2 regions of the Bacillus sp. N12A5 genome follow, and region 1 is predicted to be linked to the other one. Evidence: riboswitches for the same ligand, from Rfam matches in the RefSeq annotation. Region 1 holds a riboswitch; the other holds the start of a gene.
The links. A riboswitch is a leader RNA that binds a small molecule or an ion and turns the genes downstream of it on or off. The one in region 1 is predicted to bind cyclic di-AMP.
Positions count from the first base shown of each region.

Region 2: it holds a riboswitch for cyclic di-AMP, as region 1 does, so the genes downstream of both, ktrA (potassium uptake protein KtrA) here and kimA (potassium transporter KimA) in region 1, are expected to answer to the same signal.

Region 1 covers NZ_JALAMR010000018.1:38,676-49,071, reverse strand. Annotated here, with positions in the region: gene MOC09_RS17740 (DNA topoisomerase III) at 1-636, shown strand, start outside; gene MOC09_RS17735 (glycosyl hydrolase family 8) at 835-1,923, shown strand; gene MOC09_RS17730 (diguanylate cyclase domain-containing protein) at 1,904-2,755, shown strand; gene MOC09_RS17725 (DUF2334 domain-containing protein) at 2,766-4,475, shown strand; gene MOC09_RS17720 (glycosyltransferase family 2 protein) at 4,468-5,730, shown strand; gene MOC09_RS17715 (cellulose biosynthesis cyclic di-GMP-binding regulatory protein BcsB) at 5,736-7,850, shown strand; cyclic di-AMP (ydaO/yuaA leader) riboswitch at 7,985-8,130, shown strand; gene kimA (potassium transporter KimA) at 8,324-10,147, shown strand; partial or broken gene MOC09_RS17705 (NUDIX hydrolase) at 10,207-10,396, shown strand, end outside.
Region 2 covers NZ_JALAMR010000011.1:3,895-14,290, reverse strand. Annotated here, with positions in the region: gene MOC09_RS13565 (MFS transporter) at 1-1,043, shown strand, start outside; gene lytG (exo-glucosaminidase LytG) at 1,197-2,045, shown strand; gene MOC09_RS13555 (YiaA/YiaB family inner membrane protein) at 2,153-2,416, shown strand; gene ktrB (Ktr system potassium transporter KtrB) at 2,452-3,789, opposite strand; gene ktrA (potassium uptake protein KtrA) at 3,796-4,464, opposite strand; cyclic di-AMP (ydaO/yuaA leader) riboswitch at 4,537-4,686, opposite strand; gene bslA (biofilm surface layer hydrophobin BslA) at 4,831-5,376, opposite strand; gene cudC (choline uptake/conversion transcriptional regulator CudC) at 5,583-6,125, opposite strand; gene betB (betaine-aldehyde dehydrogenase) at 6,323-7,795, shown strand; gene gbsB (choline dehydrogenase) at 7,812-9,020, shown strand; gene MOC09_RS13520 (MOSC domain-containing protein) at 9,108-9,686, shown strand; gene MOC09_RS13515 (DinB family protein) at 9,692-10,180, opposite strand; gene MOC09_RS13510 (NfeD family protein) at 10,348-10,396, shown strand, end outside.

The sequences.
Region 1 (10,396 bases):
ACGCGTGCCGACATTATTGAAAAACTGTTCAACAGCTTTTTGATCGAGAAAAAAGACAAGGATATTTTTATCACATCTAAAGGAAAACAGCTGCTGCAGCTTGTTCCGGAGGATCTGAAATCACCTGCCTTAACAGCAGAATGGGAGCAAAAGCTGTCTGCGATCGCCGCCGGAAAGTTGAAATCGGCTGTCTTTATTAAAGACATGAAGGCTTACGCACACCAGACAGTAAAAGAAATCAAAAACAGCAGCCAAACCTTCCGGCACGACAACATCACGGGAACGGCATGTCCTGAATGCGGCAAAATGATGCTGAAGGTAAATGGCAAACGCGGCACGATGCTCGTGTGCCAAGACCGTGAATGCGGAAGCAGAAAAACGATTGCCCGAAAAACAAACGCGCGCTGCCCGAACTGCCATAAAAGAATGGAGCTTCGCGGGCAAGGCGAGGGCCAGACCTTCGCATGTGTCTGCGGTCACCGTGAGAAGCTCTCCGTATTTGAAAAACGAAAAAACAAAGACAAAGGGCGCGCTTCCAAACGGGACGTTTCCTCTTATATGAAAAAACAAAATAAAGATGAACCGATTAACAACGCGCTGGCAGAACAGCTGAAGAAACTCGGTTTGGATAAATAATAAAAAACCTGTGCATCTCGCACAGGTTTTTTATTGGTCTTAGGTCCCGTTTTTTAAATGTTCAAAAAGGAAAAAAAGCTAGCAATCTGCATTTTTTTCTTTTATAGTAAATGTAATTTGTAACATGGCAGTCATATTTTCGTCTATAACTATTTGTGAGCGTCTGATTCGCTTCAGGCGACAAAGGGGGATTTGCCTGTGAGGCAAGTGTTAATCGCTGTCATCTTATTCTTCTTATCTATCGGACTTTCTGCAGGGTGTGTTGAAGCTGGAAATGAGATCCAACATCAGTCGGCGGCAGAAGTGAACGCCAGCCCGCTCCAGCCGGCAGAGCATTTCATCTATCACAATCTAATGAATGGCCAAGGGCTGATCAAAACTGATTTGTCAGACCAGCCTTCGTATTTATCGGAATCTCTCGGCCTGTGGATGGCGTTTCTTGTCAGCAAAAATGATGCCCCGCATTTTCAGGAGCAATACCAGCATTTGACTGATTCATTTCTGCTGAGCAATCACTTGGTGACGTGGAAGATTCAAAATGGCCAGGCGAGCAGGACAAATGCGCTGATAGATGATATGAGAATTATGCTGTCTCTTGACCAAGCCGGCGCAAAATGGGGCCGCAGTGACTATGCGCAAACAGCCCGGGATATCGGCACGGCTTTGAAGACATACAATATGAACAACGGGTTATTTACAGACTTTTATGACTCACAGGCCGTTTCAAAGGATGTGACGCTGTCATACGTCATGCCTGAAGCGTTAGCTGTCTTAAAGAAGAATGGAATCATAGACGAAGAAACGGAACAGCGGAATGCCAATGTTCTCTATTCAGCTCCTTTACAAAATGGCTTTCTGCCGAAGACATACAGCTCAGACACGAAAACATACACATACGACAGTGAAATCAACCTGATTGATCAGCTGTACGCTGCTTGGCATTTGCCGGAAGGGAATGAAAAAGCCGCTGTATTAGCAGACTGGATCAAGCAGGAATTTCAGGCAAACGGAAAGCTGTACGGACGGTATTCGGCGGATACGAAGGAGCCTGCCGTCCAATATGAGTCGCCATCTGTATATGCATTAGCCGTGTTATTTTTAACGAAACAGCATGATGACAGCTCTGTCATCAAAGCCATATATGACAGAATGAATGACTTTGAAATTCTTGATCCGGTGAAATCGTATTATGGAGGCTATATGAGCGGCACCCAGACGCATTCTTTTGACAATTTGCTGCCGCTGTTAGCCGAAAGGAAGCTTTTTAATGAAAATATCATTCAATGAATCACAAAAATTATTTGCTTATTTTTCAGGGCTCGTTGCAGCCCTGTCTCTGTTTATTTATTATGTGTCGTCGCAGCAATCGGAGGGCGCTCTGGTGCTTTGTATCACGTTTGTCGTCATCGCTGCAGGCATATGGTTCGGCCCGATTTACGCGCTGGCAGTGACTTTAATCGTACTCTTTGTTCTCGGCACGCTCATGATGTTTTTCCAGACCGGACAGGGTGCGCTGTTTCCGGCTGAGGAAGGGCTGCAAATGCTTGTCGTGTGGGGAATCGCACTTTTGCTGTTTTCTTTTATCGCAGGAAGAATCCATGATATTGCAGCAGAGCTTCGGCGCTCAGTGACGCGGCTTCAATCCGAAATCAAAAGCTTTGTCGCTGTGGACAGAGTGACCGGATTTGATAACAAGCAGAGGATGAAGCTGGAACTTTCAGAAGAGATCAAGCGGGCGGAGCGCTACGGCAATTCTTTCGTGTTTTTGCTGCTGCATATGCATTATTTCAAAGAGTTTAAGTCTTTATACGGTGAAAAAGAAACCGAACGTCTCTTCCAATATGTCAGCAGGCAAATCAGGTCAAGCGTCAGGGAAACGGATAAGAAATTCCGCCCTTCTGACGAGCGTATCGGAATCGTGCTGACGCACACGCCCGCTGAACATATGCCGGCCGTCCTGACAAAGCTGAAAAAAGAATTAGACACGTATCAGCTGGAAAATGGAAAGTATGTGTCGCTCACGTTCCATGTCTGCTACTTGCCTTACCGCAACGATATCAAAACAGCTAATCAATTTTTAGAAGAACTTGAAAACGAGATGATGATGAATGAACTATAAAGCTATCACGCTGCTCTGCGTCACAATGCTTCTGATTTCAGCGATTGCGTCTTTTCCCGTTTCTGCACAAGCGAAGGAGCAGGATGCTGGCATCCTCATTATCTATTCAACCTTGGACGGCAAAGAGTCGTCTCAAGTCAAAATGCTCGATTTGCTTGCGGGCCACTTCACATCCCATGTGACAGTCAAAAATGATTTAGATGTTGAAGCGTCTGATTTCAAAGGCAAAGACCATGTGATGTATTACGGCCAAACAAAACGAAAGCTCAGCAAAAAACTGGTGTCTCTTATCGGCAGCGTAAAGGAACCAGTTGTTGCCATCGGCTATAATGCAGAACAAATCAGTCAATTTTCCGGGCTTTCATTAGCCCGCAAAGAAAATGTGTTTCAAGTTCACAGCAGGTCGGAAAAGGCCGATGTGTCACTGGAGAGCGGGCTTAACGTGCTGAGCGTATCAGGCCTCAAAGGAAAGGCGCTTTATACCTTCAAAGCCGATGACGGCAAAACGCATTCTTTTATATGGAAAACAAAAAAAGACAATATGTATATTGGATTAACGAATTTGTTAAATGACAATTTGATCGTGGCAAAACAGCTCAGAGAAGCTTTCGGAGAGAAGGCGGGGACGACGCTATTGTATTTGCGTCTCGAGGATATCAGCCCGATGTCTGATGAAACATTGCTGCTTCAAGCCGGGACATATCTGCATAAGAGGCATGTTCCTTTTATCCTGGCAGTGATTCCGGTTTACTTGAATCCGGAAACAGGCGATAAAGTGTATTTGTCTGATAAACCGAAGATGGTCAAAGTGTTGAAAAAGCTCCAAAGCATGGGCGGCAGTATCATTGTTCACGGTTATACACACGCCTATCGCTACAGTGAAACAGGAGAGGGCTTTGAATTTTGGGATGCAAAGGCGGATCAGCCGATTACATCCGGAAATGCCGAAGACCCCCCATCCATTTTGGGAAAAGAACAGGATTTTCCAAACGAACAAGCCTATAACAGCTATCTGAAACCATTTCGGGATAAGGAAGAAACGTATACAAAGCAAAAATTGACCCGCGCGATTGAGGATTTGACATCATCGGGCCTCTACCCGCTTGCATTTGAAGCGCCGCATTACACGATGTCCGAATATGGCTATCAGATCTCTTCGCAGTATTTTACAAGCATTTTCGGCCAGGTTCAGCTAAGCAGCACAACATGGAAAACCTCCGGTGCACCTCCATATGTAACCGCCCCTTCGATGCTGCACGGAATGACGCTATATCCGGAAACGATCGGCTTTGTTGATGCATCCAAGCAAAACCCGCTCGGTGATATGGAGGAGCGCATCTCCCAGATGATTGATTTCGAAGGTGGAGTGGCCGGAGGATTTTATCATCCGTATCTCGGGATGAAATATCTGCCGGAGCTGGTTGATCAGATGGAGCGCATTCCGGACAGTGAATGGCTTGATTTAAAGAAAACGAACCAAACCGTTAAAACAGACAAAGTGGAAATTCACACAAGCGGTGACGGAACAATTCAGGTGAAAAACAGCGTAAGCGCCATTGACGAGTTTTTCGATCATCATCGGCAAACCCCTCTGGAAAAAGCGTTATGGATTCTCTCCGCGGTCGTGCTCTTATTTGTCGTCATGTTTGTCAGTTATACGTTTTACTTGAGAGCCACATTGAAAAAACGAATTTTTAAGGAGAGAAGAAGCCTTGGGTAATACGCTGTTCTTTATCTCGCTAAGTTTAATATGGGTCATGCTTCTCTACCACATGTTTCTCATGCAGGGCGGGTTCCGCCACTATATGACTTTTGAACGGAACATTCCGAAGTGGAGAGAAAGCATGAAGGAGCTGCCAAAGGTCAGTGTCCTCATCCCGGCGCATAACGAAGAGGTTGTGATTCGGCAGACGCTGAAGGCAATGGTCAACCTTTATTATCCGAAGGACCGGCTGGAGATTATCGTCGTTAATGATAATTCATCTGATCGGACGGGTGATATCGTCAATGAATTTTCCGAGAAATACGATTTCATCAAAATGGTGATTACGAAGCCGCCAAATGCAGGAAAAGGCAAATCCTCTGCACTGAACTCCGGTTTTGCCGAATCGAACGGCGATGTGATCTGTGTATATGACGCCGACAACACGCCTGAGAAAATGGCCGTGTATTATCTCGTGCTCGGCCTGATGAATGACGAAAAGGCAGGCGCCGTGGTAGGGAAATTCCGCGTCATCAATGCAGCAAAAACATTGCTGACGAGGTTTATTAATATCGAAACGATCTGTTTTCAGTGGATGGCCCAGGGAGGCAGATGGAAGTGGTTCAAAATCGCCACGATCCCAGGCACCAACTTCGCGATCCGCAGAAGCATTATCGAAAAGCTCGGGGGCTGGGATGACAAAGCGCTCGCTGAGGATACCGAGCTGACCATCCGGGTGTATAATCTCGGCTATCACATCCGCTTTTTCCCGGCCGCCATCACGTGGGAGCAGGAGCCGGAAACATGGAAGGTGTGGTGGCGCCAGCGCACCAGATGGGCGCGCGGGAATCAATATGTCGTGCTCAAATTTTTGGCGCAGTTTTTCAAGCTGAAACGAAAACGGATTATCTTTGATTTGTTTTATTTTTTCTTTACGTACTTCTTATTTTTCTTTGGCGTGATCATGTCAAATACGATTTTTGTCGTCAATCTGTTTTATGATTTAAAATTGTCGATTGGATTTTTGGCAATGATTCTCTGGATTTTGGCGTTTTTCTTATTTATGACGGAGGTCATGATTACGTTGAGCATTGAAAAAACAGAAATGAACAAGCAAAACTTTTTTATCGTATTTCTCATGTACTTCACATACTCGCAGGCCTGGATTGTGCTTGTCATCTATTCTTTATTCGTAGAAATCAAGCACCGTTTATTCAAGCAGGAGGTTAAATGGTACAAAACAGAACGATACAATCAACATAAGAGCGGGTGACCTTTTTGAAACAAATAATGATTTTTCTTACAAGCTTCATGCTGCTGGCGATGGCCGGACAAACGGCTTTTGCCAAAGAGGTGCAGGTCAGCGGCGCGCTTCTTGGAAAAAGCAGCCAAGAACAAGCCAAACAGCAGGTGCTGACAAGCGACCTGATTACATTGTACGGCTCAAAAGACAGCGCAGAGCTGACGTATCAAATCCCGGCAGGCGCTTCTTCAGGCAATCAGCAATTGGTGATTGAGTACGAGGCATCAAATCTTTTAATTTCTCCATCATCATTAACGGCTGTCATTGACGATGAACCGGTCAAAACCTTAAAGCTTGATGGCGATGCCAAACGGAAAACAGTGAAGCTGGACCTGAATAAAAGCCAGTCATCTCAAGGCTATCACAATGTATCGCTGAAATTTTACGGCGTGATGAAAGAGGGCGTGTGCGTCAGACAGGATACGTCCGGCAACTGGATCAAAATTTATCCGGACAGCCGCCTGACGCTGGCAGACAGCAGTGAAGCGAAAGGAACATCGCTGGACCATTATCCGTATCCTTTCGCCCAATCGGGAAATACAGCGGAAAAAACCGCTATTGTCATACCAGATGACCCAAGTTCGGCGGAAATTGAAGCCGCAGTGAAAACAGAGGGGTATTTAAAAACCGTGGACAGCAGTGTCAGCATTTCGTATCTCACGGAATCTGAACTGAAAAAAATCGACAAGCCGACGATTTTCATCGGGGTGGACAAGCATTGGAACAGCAAGGTGAAAAAGCTGATGAAACAGGCCGGCTTACAGGCAAAAGGAGAAAACCTTCTGCTTGCGGAGCGGGTGCTGAAAGCAGGGGGAAAACAGCAGCCGGTTCTGTTTGCGCAAGCGGCGTCCGCTGACGTTCTCACTGAAAAAATCAGCGTCATTACGGATCAAGCTTACACAGGCCAGCTCAGCGGCGATACACTCTCTATCAGCAAACTTCAGCAGGCTGATAAAAAGGAAAGCAATAAGCTGACTCTCGAAAATTTTGGAGCGGATGACATCACAATTGGAGCTGACAAAACATCTTCCGCCCATTACTTTTACCCTGCATCGGCGGTTTTAGATCAAAAACAATCAGCGAAGCTGTCGCTTAAACTAAAGAAGTCCGAAACGATTCAAGCCTCAACGGCTGAAAACGAGTCAGCCTCTCAGGCTGCAGAACTGAAAGTGATGATCAACGGCCAGCCGCACTCGGTCCGGCTTGATGAATTAGGAAAAGAAGATAAAAACGGATTCTATCATGTCACAGTGAAAGTGGACCCTAAGCTGTTGCAAAAAAACCGCTACATTGATATTCAGTTTGTCACGACCGGTTTAAAGGAAAACAACCCTTGCAATACGACTGATGAAGAAAAGTGGGTTTTTATCGATAAAAACAGTACATTATCATACGCCATCAAAGGCATGTCTCCGTCAGCAGATTTTCAAGAGTGGCCGCTTCCTTACGCCGGACATCAGGAACAGACAACGCTGATTCTGCTTCCTGATAACGTAAGCCAATCGAAGCTTAAGGAGCTTTCTCTCGTAACAGAGTCCTTTGGCAGCGAAGCACAGCATTCATATACGATAAAGAAATCATCTGACGTAACAGCAAATGATGCCAAGGGGCGGAACCTCATTTTCATAGGGGGCATCAATCAATTTCCTCTTCTAAAGGAGAAATCATCAGATCTGCTTGTGCCGCAAGCGAAGAACGGTTCGTTTGATGTATCAGGGTTTGAGATGCTGAATGAGACGACAAAACAAGTAGCATTTACCCAAGCATCTATTTGGGATTCAGGCTACACAATGGCCGTCTTTGCACCGTCAGCAGGAAATGGCACGGCCGTCACGAAAGAAATCATTAATTATTTGAACAGCACCGATGACTCATCAACCGTCGTGAATGAAACAAATAGCCAGCAGGTGTTTACAAACCACCAGCAGCTCAAATCAGAAGCAAACAGTTCCAGCGCAGAACAGCCATCCCAGGATCATAACCAGAAATGGATGTATATTGGTGTGCTGGCCCTCATTATGGTGGTTGCGGCAGTGTTCATTTGGATTGCCGTAATAAGACGCAGAAAAAGAAAGACAGATACAGAATAAAACAGAGGCAATCTAGCCTCTGTTTTTTTGTTTTTGGTATGTAAATTCCATTTGTGGAACCTGTCATTTTATTTTTTCTCGTCCAGCCGAAAGCCCCTTTACAACGTGCGAGAACGGGAGTATGATCTCTTTTATAAAACAAATCGCTTAATCTGAAATCAGAGCGGGGGACCCAATCAGAACGGCTTTTTTGCCGTTGGGGTGAATCCTTTTTAGGTAGGGCTAACTCTCATATGCCCGAATCCGTCAGCTAACCTCGTAAGCGTTCGTGAGAGGAGATGAATGAAACCTGTGTTCGATGTAATGGCACAGGGGCATCCGTTTGCCTCTGTGTTTTTTGCCGTTCATTTTTTTGAATGTAAATCGCATACAGAGACATCATAGCAGAAAGGACTATTGCAAAATGTGAGAGCAGGATGCTGATGGTTTATTGTTTTCATTGAAAAATGAGTAATAAAAAGGGGAAGACATCGATGTATCATTCAATCAAACGTTTTTTGATTGGGAAACCATTAAAATCTCAAGCAGCTGGAGAGCAAAAGCTGACGAAATTAAAAGCCTTGGCAATGCTTTCCTCAGATGCGCTGTCATCTGTTGCATACGGGACAGAACAAATTTTGATCATTTTGGCAACAATCAGTGCTGCCGCATTTTGGTACTCTATTCCGATTGCGGTTGGCGTTCTCATATTGCTGCTCGCACTGATTCTTTCATACAGGCAGATTATTTACGCTTACCCGCAGGGCGGCGGGGCGTATGTCGTTTCAAGAGAAAACCTCGGTGAAAAGCCGGGATTGATCGCAGGCGGCTCACTGCTTGTCGATTATATTTTAACAGTAGCAGTCAGTATTTCCGCAGGTACCGACGCCATCACGTCAGCCTTTCCTGCATTGCATGATTACCATGTGCCGATCGCTGTTTTTCTGGTGTTAGTCATTATGATTTTGAACCTGCGCGGACTCTCGGAATCGGCATCAATTCTTGCCTATCCGGTTTACCTGTTTGTGGTGGCGCTTTTGGTGCTCATTGCAGTCGGGTTGTTTAAACTCATGACGGGGCAAATTGACCAGCCAGTCCATCATACACCGCTCGGCACACCGGTAGCGGGTATTACGCTGTTTTTACTGCTGAAGGCTTTCTCATCTGGCTGCTCAGCGCTGACCGGGGTTGAGGCCATTTCTAACGCGATTCCTGCATTCAAAAACCCGCCTGCACGAAATGCAGCAAGAACGCTTGCAATGATGGGGATTTTGCTGGCCATTCTGTTTGCCGGCATTACAGTGTTGGCATACGGATATGGAACGGCGCCAAAGCCTGATGAAACGGTGGTTTCACAAATTGCGTCCGAAACCTTTGGGCGGAATGTGTTCTACTATGTCATCCAAGGTGTCACATCGCTTATTTTGATTCTTGCGGCAAACACGGGATTTTCAGCCTTCCCGCAGCTTGCCTTCAACCTGGCGAGAGACCAATATATGCCGCGTATGTTTACAGTCAGAGGCGACCGCCTAGGCTTCTCAAATGGGATTATCTTTTTAGGCGTTGCTTCCATTGTGCTCATCCTGTTATTCGGCGGACAGACAGAGCACTTAATTCCGTTATATGCTGTCGGCGTATTTATTCCATTTACGCTTTCGCAAACCGGCATGTGCATCAAATGGATCAAGCAAAAACCAAAGGGCTGGATCGGAAAAATGCTGATCAACTCTTGCGGCGCTTTGATATCGTTTATGGTTCTGTCGATCCTGTTTGTGACGAAGTTTAATGTTGTATGGCCTGTTTTAATCTTTATGCCTATCGTCGTTCTGTTGTTTTTTGCGATTAAAAATCATTACACCGCTGTCGGCGAACAGCTTCGCATCGTAGACAAACAGCCGGAAGAAATCAAGGGCACGGTTGTGATTGTGCCTGTAGCCGGTGTCACCACCGTTGTGCAAAAATCGATTCAATACGCGAAGTCATTGTCCGATCAGGTGATTGCCGTTCACGTGTCATTTGACAGAGAACAGGAAAAGAAAGTCGAAAAGCGCTGGGAAGAGCTCAATAACGGAGTGCGTCTCGTTACGCTTCACTCCTCGTACAGAAGCCTTGTCCATCCGTTTGATAAGTTTTTGGAAACAGTAGAAGCAAAAGCGAAGAAGGAGCAGTTTTCCGTCATGGTGCTGTTTCCGCAGTTTATTACGAAAAAACGCTGGCACACCATCCTTCACAACCAATCAGCCTTCCTCCTCAGAGTTCGGCTGTTCTGGAAAAAGGACATAATCGTTGCCACACTGCCGTATCATTTTAAAAAGTAAAGATCTAGGACCAAGGGGATCACCTTGGTCTTTTTTTGCGGAAAAAGAGGAGAAGTAAAATGGATACACAAGGCGCATTTGTCATTCTATCGAACGAGAAGCATCAGATTCTGCTGGTTAAACGAAAAGACGTTCCTTTATGGGATCTGCCGGGCGGCAGGGTTGATCTTAGTGAAACAGCAGAGGCAGCTGCAGTCAGGGAGGTATTGGAAGAAACGGGGTACAACGCAATGCTTTCAGCAAAAATTG
Region 2 (10,396 bases), on a different contig from region 1:
TCTTTGGCGCACTATCACTGATCGGAGTCGCGTTGAGCTATTTCTTTCTTCATGATGAGCATCATGGGGCAGCAGAACAAGAACAGCCGCTCGATAGTGCGGGAATCATTTTATCTGTTTGCCTTGCCGCAACCTCAGCGGTTACATTCATTTTTCTGCAAAAATGGGGGCTTTCATCAGGTTATGTATGGACAGGTTTCGGGATTGCGTTATGTTTGCTCCTTGCTTTATTGATTGTGGAATATAAAGTGAAAAACCCGTTTATTTCTATTAAACTGATGCTGCTGCCAAAACCGGTGCTCGGGTTATTTATCATCGCTGCAGGGACGATCACGGTAGCTGTCAGCCTGTCTGCTTTTCAAGGCTTGCTCCGTCAAGTGTATGATATTTCTCAGGCGCATCTCATTCTCCTAAACTTGACTCTTTTAATCGGCGTGGCGATCGCTGCCATTTTGAGCGCTCTGTTTTATGATAAAGTCGGACCAGGGATGCTCGGTATTATCGGCGGACTCATTCTCGTGTTTGTGAATTTTCAATGGCTGCATATGCAGGATCGATCATCTCTTTATATGTTCGCGGCACTGTTTATCATGCTTGCAGCGGGAACAGGCCTGACAGTCGCCGCAGGGCTGATGGGAGCGGCTATGGGCGGACCGCTGCCAGATTTGGTCAAGAGAATGACAGCTGTTCAGTTTTTCAGATTGTTTGTCTATATGGGAGTGCCAATCCTCATCGGCTTTTTCACGAAAAAAGATGCTGCCAGACAAAGCGGCTCGCTGCAGGATTCTATGCTGACTGCTTATCATGATCTCTTCTTCATTTCTTTTGTCCTGAGCGTGCTGCTCGTTTGTCTCTCATTCTGTATGAACGCCACTGGTATGGGGCACAAGCTTGCTCATAAACCGCATGATCAAGCGAAACCGTCTGCGGAAAAGCCAGCCGTTTCAGCACAAGGACTTTCTCATAAAGTGATACATGATACAGAATATCGGAATGCACTCAGAAAGTTTAAACAGCCCAGGCTGACAAAATTAGATACATGATCAAAACCTTTTTCCATCAGGAAAAAGGTTTTTTGTTTGCAATCTTTTCCCGACTATATCCCTAAAGAATTGAAAAATATTAGAAGTGCAAGTAAAATTCTAAAAGGTAGATTCTTTTACATTCGCAATCTTTTAACTTAAAGGAAGGTTTTCATGGCCCGTAAAAAACTAAAAAAACGCAAACTCTTCATTTTACTATTTTTTATTGTATCAATTCCGCTGGCCCTGTTTGTTTTAGCAACAACTTTATCAAAGCCGATTGAAACATCGAAAGAACCTGAAGAAATTGATGAACAGCAAGTATTTATTGACAGCCTGTCCGGACATGCACAAATTCTGTATGAGAAATATCATGTCCTCCCCAGCATTACGATTGCTCAGGCCATTCTCGAGTCAGACTGGGGGAACAGTGAGCTTGCTGCTCAGGCCAACAACCTTTTTGGCGTAAAAGGAAATTATAAAGGCCATCATGTTACGATGGAAACGGATGAATTTGAAAAAGGGAAAAGAAAAACCATTCGCGCGAAGTTTCGCAAATACAGCACGTTTTTTGAATCGATGGATGACCACGCCCAATTGTTTGTCCGCGGCACATCGTGGAATAAAAAGAAGTATAAACCGGTGCTTGATGCTGAGAATTATAAGGAAGCGGCAACCGCCTTGCAAACAGCAGGATATGCTACAGACCCTGACTACGCTGACAAAATCAGCGGCATTGTGGAAAAATACGATTTAGATAAGTACGATGAGGTAAACCCATCCCTGAAATCAGTGGATTTAAACGGCTCTATCAAAGACAGTGCCGTTCAGGACGTATGGTCCAAGCCCTCTACTGATGATCAGTCTATCAGATTGACCTCTGCCCAATCTTACGTCGGCAAGGATATAAAGGTTGTTTCTAAAAAGCAGAAGGGCGAGTCAGTGTGGTACCAATTTCAAATCAATGATAAACTCATCGGCTGGGTTGATGATTCAGCTGTTGAAATAAAGGAAGCAACCTGATCCCTTTTTACTGGTATTTTTAATTTTTTGTTCCATTCCGGGGAATTTGAGGTATAATATTCCACGAAGTTATCACTTATTGACTATGCTTTCAGGAGGGAACAAAGGTGCAGAAATATAGACGTAGAAACACGGTTGCCTTTACAGTATTAGCTTATTTTACTTTTTTTGCGGGAGTATTTTTGTTTAGTATCGGACTCTATAATGCTGATAACCTGGAACTCAATGAAAAAGGGTATTACATTGCCGTTATGATACTTGTAGCAGTCGGTGCGATTCTTACACAAAAAGTGACCCGCGACAACGCGGAAGATAACGAAATCATCGCAGAGCAGGAAAAAAGACAAAATCAATCTCATATCGAATCATAAAAAAATCCGGCGCCTGGACGCCGGATTTTTTGTTATCACCCCGTAAACACTTCGCCGTCAGGGTAACGAATATTTGATTGCTCTGTTTTTGCAAATGAAAAAACGAACGTTAAAGGACCAATTCTTCCGATGAACATGATGACAATAATGATACACTTTCCAGCTGCCGTCAGTTCGGGAGTAAGCCCCATTGTAAGACCGACAGTTCCGAATGCAGAAAAGGTTTCAAACACAATTTGAATAAATGGCGCTTGTTCTGTGATAGTCAGGGCAAAAATCCCTAAAAACACGATGAACAAACTGGTGACGCTGACAGCTAAAGCTTTAATGATAATCGGATATTTAATGGAACGGCGGAAAATAACCGTTTCTTTTTTACCTCGCAAATAAGCAATCACAGACATTAAAATCACGATAAACGTAGTCAGCTTAATGCCGCTCGCCGTAGATGCGCTTCCTGCTCCGATAAACATCAAAAATAAAGTGAATACAATGGTTCCTTCTCTCATGCTTCCAAAATCGAGGGAATTGAAGCCTGCGGTTCTCGGCGTCACTGCCTGAAAATAGGAAGCCCATAATTTATCACCTATATGCAGGTGGCCAAGCGTGCCGGGGTTGCTGTACTCTAATATAAAGATCACAACCATAGCAATTGCATTCAAGATCAGCGTTCCTGTAAGCATGAGCTTTGTGTGTAAAGAAAAAGCTTTAAATCGGCGATTTTTCATAATGTCAAACAGAACCGTAAATCCGATCCCTCCTGTCATAAATAAGAAAGTAATCACAAGATTCACTGTAGGATCGCCAACGTAGCCCATCAAATTATCAGGCCACAACGAAAACCCGGCATTGTTAAAAGCAGATATCGCGTGAAACAGACTGGCAAACAAGCCGGATGACCAGCCATACTGAGGCACAAGCCTGATGGATAAAATGAGTGCTGCTATCAATTCAATACTGATCGAAAACAAAAACAGGACTTTGACAAGGCCTATGACACCGCCAATTGTCGGCTGGTTTAAGGCTTCCTGGACAAGCATTCGCTCTTTTAATCCGATTTTTTTCCCTAATATCATGACGATTAAAACGGCAAATGTCATAAATCCAAGCCCGCCGACCTGAATCAGCCCCATGATAACCGTTTGTCCGAAAAGTGTAAATTGTGTGCCGGTATCGACAACTGCAAGCCCTGTTACAGTTGTAGCGGAAGCCGCAGTAAAAAGGGCATCTATCCATGTCACTGGCTTCGTTGTGGAAATCGGAAGCAATAACAGCACGGAACCGATAATAATGGTAAGAAAAAAACCAAGTGCAAGCACTTGAGGCGGTGTAAACCGAACCCATTTGATCACTTTATCCTTTTGCAGTGTCACCTTTGTCTACATCCCTTCGTTTTCAAAACGTTTAATATCCTTTTTGTGTCCCATGATCACCAGGCAATCTTGTTCGTGAATGATGTCTTCAGGTGATGGGGATAGACGAATATCTCCATGATGTTTAATGGCCAGGATCGTACAGCCGTATTTTGCTCTTACGTTCAAATCAATAATCGACTTTGAATCTAGCTTGCGCGTTGCCAGCAGCTCGACAATACTGTACTCATCAGATAAATCAATGTAATTCAAAACATTTTCATCAGAAAGGCTTTGTGCGATTTTGACGCCCATATCCTTTTCAGGGTGAATAATGCGGTCAGCACCGATTTTTTCAAGCACCTTATGATGATAATAGTTTTGAGCCTTCACCCAAATATTCGGAATATCAAACTCCTTTAATAAAAGGGTGGTCAGCGTGCTTGCTTGAATATTCGCTCCAATGGCAACAATCACATATTCAAAATTGCGTATTCCTAATGAAAGCAATTCGTTTTCTTCGGTGGCATTGGCAATTACCGCATGAGTTGCGTAAGAAGCATACGCATTTACCTTTTCCTCGTTTATATCAATCGCAAGGACCTCGTGGCCCATTCTGTGCAGCTCTTTGCAAATGCTTCCGCCAAACCTGCCCAGCCCGATTACGGCAAATTGCTTATTTTTAATTCTTCCCAATGTTCATAACTCCCTTAGTGAATTAACGTTTTTGAAGCAAAAAAGGCCATTGCAAAGAATGGCCGATAATAGACCTCCTCTCTGTATACGCCTACGAGGTTAGCTGTCGGATTAGGGATTCAGAGTACCCCCTCTTACCTAGTAAGATTCACCCCCAATGCTGTTAATAAAACAGCCAATCGTTGGTTCCCCCGTTCGTGTTTGATTAAGCGGTAAAAGAGACTTTATGAAATTGAACACTCAAGAATTTACTCCTGTTTCAAGTGTTTGTCAATTTAAAATTTAGACCAGAAAAAAATAACGTGGATGAGAGAAAAAAAGGGGAGGGAAAGATAAAAAAGACCGGCTTAACCGGTCTTTTTTAGATTAGTTGCAGCCGCATGGCTGAGTCGGTGGAGTGCTGCGCTTAGCTACGTCAATGCTGGCTTCTGCGTAAAATTTATTTCCGATGCTCAACGATTTATTCTCCGCACGGAAAGTATATGTACCAGCGGCAGGAAGTGTTTTGTTATTCAGTTTTAATTTAAATTCGCCAGCTCCTAACAAATCAAGTGCCAGAGGAATTCTTACTGTTTTCCCGTTGTTGAGGATCTGTGTTGTACGCAAAGCATTTCCGTTTAACGTGTCTTTCGTATTTGCAGTAAATCCGCTTGGCAATGTAAATTCCATAACGCCAAGGCTGAGAAGCGTGTTTGGGCGATACGTCAATTCAATATCAGAGAAAGACCATTCAGTTTTGCTTGCCCCTGTGATTGTGGCAAACAATGAAGCTGATGACTGTGTTCTCATAGTAGACTCAGTATGAGCTGAAGGTGATTTAGATTCAGCCGCGAAAGAAGCTGTAGGTGCAGAAACGAGTAAACCGAGACTTAATGCACTGATTGCCAAAGAAGATAATAATTTGCGTTTCATAATCAAATTCCCCCTAAATAGTTATGAAATAGACAGGCCTGCCCGCTATTCACCTCCTCTGAACGGCCAAATACAAATTTTACCTACATAAAATTACCATCAAATATTTTGGAAGTAAATGGGGTGTTTTTCCCGTATTTTTCAAATTTGTAGTAATTACGTATAAACGGACAAAAAAACGCCCGGCTTCCCAGGCGTTTTCTGTGTTACTTTTCCTTGATCGGTATAAACTTAAAAATTTCCCCGCTCTGCACCGATTCAGCAAGCCGTTTCAGCCAGTCATAGTAGGCTTTAGAGCTTTCCAGCTGCTCGTATAGCTGCAGCGCTTCATTTTTCACATCCTCATTGAGACCTTCCTTGCTCAAAATCTTTTGTAAATCTGCCTGAGCTTCCTCAATCGCTGCTACATTTACTTGGACTTCCCGCTCCCATTTAGGCGGAAAGAAATTAGTGAAAAATTTAAAGAAATCTTTTTCAGCCACAAATGTATGCTTGCGGATGCCCCGATGAAATGTCTTTTTCACTACATTTAAGTCTTGAAGCTTTTTGACACCTGTGCTCATGCTTGGCTTACTCATTTGCAATTCCTCGCGCATTTCGTCAAGCGTCATTTCATCCCTCATATACATCGTCCCATATAAAATCCCGACACTGCGGGTAATTCCGTAAAGATCCATCGTTTCAGCAATGGAGTCGATAACAAGATCCCGTGCCTGTTCTATAGCTGTAACTTCTGGATTTTCATCCATACTGACCCTCTTTTCCTTTAGAAAATTAAATTCGTTAAGTTATTTCTTTATGTTCTTTATCTTAACGAAACATAAAGAAAAGTCAAAATGAAAAATTAAATGGGGCTTTGACAGTTTAAAAACCATATGTTAGATTAAGGTTGTTAAAAACGTTAAATTTTTATTTAACAAACTTTATTTACGTCAAGGAGGCTTATATGAGTCAAACATTATACATTGACGGAGCATGGATCAGTGCCGAAAAAGAGCAGATCCGCAGCATTATTAATCCATTTAATCAAGAAGAAATTGCAACCGTAAGCGAGGGAGGGCGAGAGGACGCCATCAAGGCAATAGCAGCCGCGCGAAAAGCATTTGACAAAGGAGAATGGCCATCTCTATCCGGGCTAGAACGCGGAAACATTGTTCTGAAAATTGCGGAATTAATCAGGCGCGATCTTGATGAGCTGGCTGAGCTTGAATCGCTTGATACGGGAAAAACACTCGAAGAAAGCAAGGCCGATATGGACGATATCGCTAATGTTTTTCAATATTACGCCGGATTAGCAGACAAAGATGGCGGAGAGATCATTTCATCTCCAATCCCTGATTCAGAAAGCAAAATCATCAGAGAGCCAATTGGGGTTTGCGGCCAGATTACGCCGTGGAATTATCCGCTCCTGCAAGCAAGCTGGAAAATCGCGCCCGCACTGGCTGCAGGAAACACGATCGTCATGAAGCCGAGTGAGATCACGCCGCTGACGACAATCAAAGTCTTTAAGCTGATGGAAGAAGCCGGCGTTCCAAAAGGTGTCGCAAATCTTGTTCTGGGACCGGGAGCCACAGTGGGTGACGAGCTTGCTGCAAACAAAGATGTTGATTTGATTTCGTTTACGGGTGGAATCGAAACAGGCAAAAAAATCATGCGGGCGGCAAGCGGAAACGTCAAAAAAATTGCGCTTGAACTTGGCGGAAAAAATCCAAATATCGTTTTCAAGGATGCAGATCTAGAGGTTGCGGTCGATCAGGCATTAAACGCTGTATTTTTCCACGCCGGCCAAGTATGCTCAGCCGGTTCGCGTTTGCTTGTTGAAGATGCCATTCATGATCAATTTTTGGCGGAGCTGGTTAAACGGGCAAAACGCATAAAACTCGGAAATGGTTTTCACGCAGAGACAGAAAGCGGCCCGCTTATTTCGGCGGAGCACAGGGCAAAAGTAGAAAAATATGTAGAGATCGGGATAGAAGAAGGCGCGAAGCTGGAGACAGGAGGAAAACGACCGGAAGACCCTGCGCTGCAAAACGGCTTTTTCTATGAACCTACTATTTTCTCAAACTGTAAATCTGACATGAGAATTGTTCAGGAAGAAGTTTTCGGGCCTGTATTGACCGTCGAAACCTTCAGTTCGGAAGAAGAGGTAATCGCGCTTGCAAATGATACCATCTACGGCTTGGCCGGAGCGGTATGGTCAAAAGATATTGAAAAGTGTGAACGCGTAGCAGCACGCCTGAGAATGGGAACTGTTTGGATTAACGATTTCCATCCGTACTTTGCACAGGCGCCATGGGGCGGCTATAAGCAATCCGGGTTCGGGCGCGAGCTTGGAAAAATAGGCCTTGAAGAATACACAGAAGTCAAACACGTGTATCGCAATACAAAACCGGCAGCGGTTAATTGGTTCAATTCATAAGAGGGGGAGATTGATGATGACGTTAAATATGAAGGTAGAAAGCATGCAGAAATTCCATACATTTGAAATTCCGACTGTGATTAAGCATGGAATCGGAGCCATCAAGCATACAGGTGAGGAAGTAGCTGCACTGGGCGTTTCAAAAGCGCTCCTTGTCACAGACCCAGGGATTTATAAAGCCGGTGTTGCTGATCCCGTAATCGAATCACTTAAAGAAGCAGGCATTGAAGTGGTGCTCTTTCATAAAGTTGAGCCAAATCCGCCTGTCCGTCTGGTGAATGAAGGGTCTCAGTTATACAAAAAAGAGAACTGTAATGGTTTAGTGGCAGTCGGTGGCGGAAGCTCCATGGATACAGCGAAAGCCATCGGAGTAGAAGCAACTCACGAAGGAAGCGTGCTTGATTATGAAGCGGCAGATGGAAAAAAACCGCTGGAAAACCGCATTCCTCCGCTGACGACCATTCCGACAACAGCCGGAACAGGATCAGAAGTAACCCAATGGGCGGTTATCACAGATGAAGAAAGAGAATTCAAATTTAACACGGGCGGCCCGCTGATCGCAGCGCACTTGACCATCATTGATCCTGAGCTTCATATTTCAATGCCTCCGCATGTAACAGCCATGACGGGAATTGATGCGCTTGCTCATGCCATTGAGTGCTATACAATGAAATTTGCACAGCCAATCACGGATGCAGTTGCCTTAATGGCGATTGAATACGCCGCTCATTACATTAAAAGAGCATTTGCTGACGGAGAGGATCTGGAAGCGAGATACGGAATGGCGCAGGCTGCAATGCTTGCAGGTCTATCTTACGGCAGTGAATCAGCAGGTGCGGCCCATGCGATGAGCCAAACGCTCGGCGGTATTATCCCAGTTGCACACGGTCAATGTGTGGCGGCGATGATGGGCCCTGTCATGGAATACAACTGGAAGGGCTACCCTGAGAAGTTCGCGCGGATTGCAAAAGCGTTCGGTATTGATACAAGCCAGATGACAACAGAAGAAGCTGCCAAAGCATCTGTCAACTGGATGTATGACCTGGTCGAAGAATTAGAAGTACCGACTTTAGAAGAACAGGGAGTATCACCTGATATGATCGAACGCTTGTCAAAAGAAGCAATGAAAGACCCGCAAACCTTCGGGAACCCTAGAGATTTAAATGAAAAAGCATACAATTGGATCTATAAGCGCTGCTTTAACCTGACGCCTAAAACAGTATAATTAAAATCCCGCTCCTTTACAGAGCGGGATTTTTTTGGATAATGAAGGATAGATTGAAAATTTAGATAAGAAGGAAGGTGCCGGCTGATGTGGAAGCGTATGACTGCAAAAACGGAAGGCTTATATATTGCAGATACAGAAAGCTTCGTAACAAAGCAAATGGACAAGCTTGATTTTGATTATGGCGGCATTCCCGGCGACTTGCATTTTGGCCTGACCAAAAAAGCGGGGGCCAGAGAACCGATGTTTTCAAGAGGGACTGAAATTTTTAACCGCAGACAAATTTCTATTGTTTCAATAGAGGAATGCAATGAAATCGCTTTAGAAATGGGAGTGCCGAGAATTTTGCCGGAATGGCTCGGGGCGAATGTGGCAGTCAGCGGTATACCAGATCTCACTTCAATAAAAGAAGGAAGCCGGCTCATTTTTCCAAGCGGAGCTGCTTTGCTGAGTGAGGGAGAAAATGACCCGTGTATCCAGCCGGGTGAAGTCATTCAATCTTATTATCCGGACAAGCCAAAGCTCGCGCCGGCTTTCGTCCGCCACGCAATGGGCATAAGGGGGATTGTCTGTATTGTTGAGAGACCTGGTGCCGTTTACACAGGTGATGAAATAGAAGTTCATTCATTTCAGCGGAAAGCCAAACGAAAAGCAGAAAGGGTCTGATCAAATCAGGCCCTTTCTATCTTTTCTTTAATTTCTTTAATCTGGCTAAGATGCCGTCTTTCATGGTGGCCAATAAAATCGATCCACTGTCTGACAGTCAGTTCTTGAAACACAGGATGCGGAAGCACTCTCTCAAAATCTTCTTCCTTCAGAGAGGCAATCGCAGCTGTCAGCTGCTCTCTTACCACATCAAGCTCACGTTTCATCTGGCTGCCTGAAATAAAATTATGAGCAGGCTCAAGATGGGTCGGGGCTTTCCGTTTGTTGTTTCTGTCCTGTGCAGTCTCAAGCGGTTTTTCTTTCACTTCTTTAACCGGTGCTTCCTTTACACGTTCCTTCAGCATCTTTTGTGCGGCCATATCTATTTTTTTCAGATGGTCGAGAACTTCCCGTATGCTCCATTCTTCAGCTGAAGGCTTTTGATTCAGCTTTTCGTCCGAAAGTCCTTTCACTTCGTTCCACGTTTCTAATCTGGCTTCATTAAAGATACTCATCATATCTCCTCCTAAAACGACATTACCATATATATAAGCAATTATCATTTATAAAGCACTTAACAAAGAGCATTTATCTAAAAATTTTGAAACCTATTCCATTGCGCATCGTATAAATGGTAACGGCAGCCGTTCATCAATGCATTGGTGAAGAGAGGATGAGGAAATTGGAGTTATTAGACGTTCCTATACAAACCATTTATCTTTATACGCTGA